DNA from 2 places in the Paenibacillus sp. 2TAB19 genome. Region 1 is predicted to be linked to the other one. Evidence: predicted binding sites of a transcription regulator. Region 1 holds the regulator's gene; the other holds the start of a gene.
The links. The regulator Rex, encoded in region 1, represses fermentation and respiration genes when NADH is low (regulators of the CRP and FNR family bind a similar motif). The targets are predictions, from matches to a motif close to TTGTGAAATATTTCACAA.
Positions count from the first base shown of each region.

Region 2: AB4Z33_RS22195 (DUF1641 domain-containing protein) is a predicted target of Rex. The motif match lies at 1,559-1,576, and genes of this name have one in related genera.

Region 1 covers NZ_JBFRGE010000053.1:33,976-37,125, forward strand. Annotated here, with positions in the region: gene AB4Z33_RS21370 (cell wall elongation regulator TseB-like domain-containing protein) at 1-112, opposite strand, end outside; gene AB4Z33_RS21375 (amidohydrolase) at 112-1,422, opposite strand; gene AB4Z33_RS21380 (redox-sensing transcriptional repressor Rex) at 1,403-2,059, opposite strand; gene dinG (ATP-dependent DNA helicase DinG) at 2,056-3,150, opposite strand, start outside.
Region 2 covers NZ_JBFRGE010000058.1:22,889-26,038, reverse strand. Annotated here, with positions in the region: gene AB4Z33_RS22210 (glutathione peroxidase) at 1-39, opposite strand, end outside; gene AB4Z33_RS22205 (MGMT family protein) at 185-517, opposite strand; gene AB4Z33_RS22200 (glycosyltransferase) at 617-1,267, opposite strand; gene AB4Z33_RS22195 (DUF1641 domain-containing protein) at 1,666-2,097, shown strand; gene AB4Z33_RS22190 (NAD(P)/FAD-dependent oxidoreductase) at 2,128-3,150, shown strand, end outside.

The DNA of each region.
Region 1 (3,150 bases):
CCTTATAATAAATCGCTGTCGTCGTGATGATGATGAGCAGGACGGCGACGATGACAAAGATCCATCGCTGCGTAGTCATAATCGGCTGGCGTTTCTTCGTATCCGCGCGCATTAGGCTTGCAGCAAACGCTCGAAGCTCGCTTGCGCTTCGAAGCGGATTTGTTCCTCATCCAGCAATGTACTTTCACCATTTTGAACAACTTGACGTCCATCTACCCACACATGCTGCACATCGCGCCCCGAGCCGGAATAAACCAAATGCGATACGATATCTGTCAGCGGGTAGAACTGAGGCTGATCCAAATTAATCGCAATAAAGTCGGCTTTCATGCCTACACGCAAGACGCCAATCTGATCTTGCTGCCAGATCGAGCGGGCGCCGTATACCGTTCCCATACGAAGCGCTTCAACCGCAGGGATAGCTGTCGGATCGCCAGATACTCCCTTGTGCAGAAGAGCGGCAAGCTGAATTTCTTGAAACAAGTCCAGGTTATTGTTGCTCGCTACGCTATCCGTCCCAAGCGATACGGTAACGCCAGCCTTAAGAAGATCAGTCACGCGGGCAACGCCGCTCGCCAGCTTCAAGTTGCTGACCGGGTTATGGGATACCGCAACGCCGCGAGCGGCTAGCAGCTCAATCTCGGCATCGTTAAGATGAACGGCATGGGCTACAAGCGATGGCCGGGAGAAAAAGCCGTGCTTGTCCAAATGCTCAACAGGACGAAGTCCATAATCGCGAACGTTTTGCTCTACCTCAGCAATTGTCTCGGACATATGAGTATGAAGAGGCAGGTTATAGTCATGCGCCGCTTGAACGAATCGCTCTATATAATCAGGCGGACATGTATAGGGTGCATGAGGCGATATCATCGTCGTAATTCTACCGTCGGCTTTACCATTCCAATCACGAGCAAAGGCTATCGCTTCTGCCAGCTTCGCGTCTTGCACTTCCTTCTCGCACAAGCCGATAACGCCGCGCGTCAAGCAGCCCCGAATACCTGATTGCTCAACCATCATAGCGACCTGGTCCATCCGATCATACATATCGACGAACGCCGTCGTACCTGTCTTAAGCATCTCGACGATAGCGAGTGCGCTGCCCGCCTTCGTATCTTGATCGACATACTTCGCTTCCATCGGCCACATCTTCTCTTGCAGCCATACTTGCAAATTTTGATCGTCCGAATATCCGCGCAACAGCGTCATTGCCGCATGTCCGTGCGTATTAATCAATCCCGGCATAAAAGCCAGCTTGCTGCCGTCGATCTTCTGCGCATCGGCCGCAACGTCTACAGGCGCAACAGGCGCAGCTTCCCCCAAGTATGTAATACGGTCATTCGTTACGACCATATGCCCTTTAAACGTCATGCGGCTCTCATCCATCGTGACGAATAAGCCGTTCTCAATCCATAGTTGACTCATTAGCTGATTCTCCTTCTCCTGCTAAATAATAGGCCAAGCTAAGCAAATCACGCGTGAAATCGGCGTTGTGAATCCGAATGTGCTCGGGAACGCGCAGAATGGCGGGCGCGAAGTTCAATATGCCTTCGATTCCGGCTTCCACGAATTGATTCGCGACGTTCTGCGCTTCGTGGGCAGGCACGGTAATAATACCGATTCGAATACTTTGCTGGACGATAATTCGCGGCAGTTCTTCCATCGGCAGTACCTGCAGGTTGTTAATGCTCATGCCGATCTTGCTCGGATGAGCGTCGAACACGGCTGTGATTTTCATATTGTCTTTGGAATACTTATTGTAATTGCATAAAGCATGTCCTAGATTACCGGCGCCGGCGAGCGCCACGTTAATCGGTTGATCGACCTTCAGTATTTGTCTGATTTTCTCGATGAGATACAGAACGTCATAGCCGATCCCTTTGCGGCCGAACTCTCCGAAATAAGCGAGATCCTTGCGAATCTGAGCAGGATTAAGGTCGAGCTTAACGCCCAATTCCTGAGATGAAACGGTTTGAACTTCACGAGTGTGCAGCTCGTTCAACACTTGAAGATAGATAGGCAGCCGTCTAACGACAGCTTCTGATATTTTCGTCTGCTTCAACCTTTCTCCTCCTCTGATATCGCTGTTTTTTGCTCATTCGAATCCTTCTTATCTGTTGCACTTACGCTGCTGCTTAGCCACTCTCGCATGCGCAGCACCATTTGCTCCGTATGCATCGTCTCGATCTTCGGGCCTGGTAAGGAATACAGGAAATGCTTGCCGTAATACGCATCGATGATCCGCGTATCGTAGATGATGACAATGCCTTTGTCTTGCGATGTTCGCACGAGCCTTCCGAATCCTTGCTTGAATCGGATGACGGCTTGCGGTATGGACAGCTTCATGAACGGATTTTGCTTCTGCCTGAGCAGCAGCTCTGACTTAGCCTCCGCAAGCGGATGGTTAGGCGGCTGGAACGGCAAGCGTACAATGGCTAGACAGATGAGCGCTTCCCCGGGAATATCTACCCCTTCCCAGAAGCTGCTCGTCCCAAGCAGAACCGATTCGGGCTGCTGCCGGAAACGTCTCGTCAGCTTCGTCCGGTTGCCGCTGTCGATGCCTTGGCCGAGCACTTGTATGCCGGACTCAGACAAACGCTCCTTAAGCGGCTCATACACTTGCTTCAGCATCTTATACGATGTGAATAATACAAGCATTCTTCCCTTCGTTTCCTTCGCCGATGCCGCCAATGATTCCGTCAACATATCTAAGTAGGCTTGATCCACATAGGAGCCTTTCAATACCGGGAAGTTGCGTGGGATGACGACGAGCGCCTGCTCCCGATAATTGAACGGCGACGGCAATTGTACGGTCTTAAGCCGGCCTTGCTCCTCGTACCCTGTAAGTCCTAGCTGTTCGGCCGCGTATTGGAACGACTTCTGTACCGATAAGGTAGCCGAAGTCATGACAATGCTGTCTTTGACATCGAAGAAATATTTCTGAAGCTGCTCGCTCACATCTACCGGTGCTGCATACAAATGAACCGAACGATAACGATAGGCGCTGCTCGCCTCAATCCAGAATACTGACGCTGCCTGCTCCAGCTTGATGAAAATATGCAATTCATCTTTTACGCGGGTCAAATCCCTTAAAGCACCGTTAAGATCCGTAATGGCGGCTTGAATCGTTGAATCATCCACACGATCCTTAAT
Region 2 (3,150 bases), on a different contig from region 1:
CCCCTTGATCGTCTTTACATCGATATTATAAATAGACATGTTCATCCGCTCCTTCGATTTTCTCGATTTTGTATAATTAAATTGTATACAATCAAAAAGCTGATGTCAACCCTGATCGGTACCTCATGCAAAACAAAAAAGGGCTGACCGTCCGAATCCCTTCGGCAGTCAGCCCTTTACTTAGCTAGAATCGTTCTTCTTCCTCCCAAGCAAGCGGCGAATGGCGGTAAAGAGCGAGGTCGATCCTGCCTGCATCGCTCACCTCAACGCCCTCTTCCTGTAAATTCATCATTTGCAGGAAACGTCCTTCGTCATCCTGAATCGCCACTTCGCCCTTGGCGTTAACGACCCGATGCCATGGCAGGTTATGAGCACGGCTCATCGAGTGAAGAATACGAACGACTTGACGCGCGCCCCGGCTGCTGCCCGCCAGCTCGGCTACCTGACCATACGTCATGACGCGCCCTTCCGGAATTTGTTGAATAATCGATATAACCCGTTGCGTGAAAGGCTGCATAACTTTATGACGCTCCTCTGCCTTCTTTGCCTGCCTGAAGGCAGCGCTATATTTGTAAGCAGAGGATACTCGATTGCACCGTGCAGCGTCAACTACGTGTTATTTGAACTTCGCCGGGAATTGCTTCACGACTCCCGCCGCCAGCTTATCGCCGAACATCGCCATATGATTCTCGCCATTATCGAATGCCGCTACGCTTGCATTCCAATCCTTGTTCATTCTTGCCGACACATCTTCGGTGATCAGCTTCAGATGGGTTTCCATATCGTCTTTTAATTCCTTGTACGACCAATTCGGATTGGCGGCGCTTAGAAACTTCGCGATATCGTCCGCATTCTTATACCACTGCTTGTTGTACGCTGCCGCCTCCTCCGACTTGCCGCTCTTCAGCGCATCCAGCAGCTTGCCTGCCAATACGATATGCTCGGTCAGCAGCTCCGTTAACTTCGTACCGGCAGCTTCGCCATAATAAGGCTTGAATGCGTCGCCGATATCCTTCTGATTGCGAAGCAATCTTGCCAGAACTTGTTCCTGGTCTCCAACCCCAGCTAGTGTGCTAACGAGATACAACCGTGTCCATACGACATGATCAATCCACAGCTTTCTCAGTTCTTGCTTCAGCGTAGCAGCGGACTGACTCAGACATTTAGTTGGATTATTCTCCGCGGCTTGAGCTTTCATACCGGGTATACCGGCTCCGAATATAAGCGCTGCACATAATAGGGTCATCACAACTGATTTTCTTAACATGCACACATCTCCTCCAAGTGGTTGTACGACACGCCTGAGATTAGTGTGACCCAATCAATCTTTTCCATGCGACTACAAACTTTTGATCGTTTTTCCATCTTTTTGCTGTTTTTATTTACGATTTCGACATTTTTTTCGACTTTCAATAAATTTGCTTTTTATTTTTCCGATAAAGGATGTAGAATAGAAGTAAAGAGTTAATGCCCGATCTCGTCAAACTCACCGATGCTTGCCGTCGGTAAAGTAAGACTTACTTTGTAACATACCTGTAAGGAGTCTTTCTCTTTTACTATGTGAAAAATGTTACAATCTCATGCCTTACTCACCTTGCCTGAGGCGTTTGACATCATCGAGCCCATGACTCACCTACATTCCTATGTAAAGGAGGACGTTCCCCAATGTCACAACCATCTGCTCAACAAGAGGTTTCTGCAAGCCTCGCGGAAGAAAAAAAATCGTTAGACGTGCTCGATCAGCTTATGCAGCCAGAGGTACAGAACTCTCTGACTGTATTGGTGGATAACCTGCCTAAGCTAGCTGAAATGGTCACTGCAATGACAACTGCCTATGACTTCGCTAAAGGCATCGCGACTGACAAAGTATTGATCAACGATTTCGCTCAAGGTATCGGCGAATTCGTGAAACCCGTGCAAGAGAAAGCCAAAGGCATCGCTCAAGCCGCTATCGAAGCTGGCGAGCGCTCGCAAGCCGACACTTCTTCGACAGTCGGTCTATTCGCTATGCTTAAAATGCTGAAAGATCCAGAAGTTCAAAAAACGCTTCGCTTCGCTCAAGCTTTCTTGAACGTATTGGCAGAGCGCAAAAACTAATTACAAATAAGCAAAGAATGGAGGATGGACATGTCTAAACATATTCTTATTTTGGGCGGCGGTTACGGTGGTCTTCTTTCCGCTCTAACAGCACGCCAACATCTGTCTGCATCGGAAGCAACAATTACGGTTGTCAACCGTTTCCCGACTCATCAGATCATTACGGAGCTTCACCGTCTTGCCGGCGGCACTATTGAGGAGAATGCTGTATCCCTCCCTCTTAACAAACTGCTTAGCGACAAAAACGTCGACATCGTTGTTGACACCGTTAAGCAAATCAGACCTGACGACAAAATCGTTGAGTTCGAGAGCGGCAAAGTAATCGGTTACGATGCGCTTGTTGTTGCACTCGGAAGCGAAACGAACTACTTCGGAATTCCTGGACTGGAAGAGAACAGCATGGTGCTGAAGTCGGTTGCTKATGCTAACCGTATCCGCAAGCATGTTGAAGCTCGTCTGGACGCTTACAAAGCATCCGGCAACAAAGCTGACGCTACAATCGTAGTCGGCGGCGGCGGTCTGACTGGCGTTGAGCTCGTTGGCGAATTCGCTGACAAACTGCCTGAAGTATGCAAAAGCAAAGGCATCGACTTCAAAGATATTTCGTTGTATTGCGTAGAAGCCGGCCCTGCCGTATTGCCAATCTTCCCTAAAGTGTTGATCGAGCGCGCGGTATCCAGCCTTGAGAAACGCGGCGTTACGTTCATCACTGGCGTAGCGATCACGGAAGCAACGAAAACAGCTGTATCCTTGAAGGACGGCAATACAATCGAATCCAACACAATCATCTGGACTGGCGGCGTTAAAGGCAACCCTGTTGTCGGCAGCAGCGGCCTTGCAGAAGATCGCGGTCGTTCGACGGTTACGCCAACTCTTCAATCGACTTCCCACTCGGACGTATTCCTTGCAGGCGACTGCGCGGTTGTGTTCCCAGAGGGCAGCGAGCGTCCATACCCGCCAACCGCTCAGCTTGCTTGGCAAATGGGTGAAACAGTCGGCCATAACCTTGGCGTTCTGTTCAAAGGCGGCGCTATGAGCAAGTTCGAGCCTGTA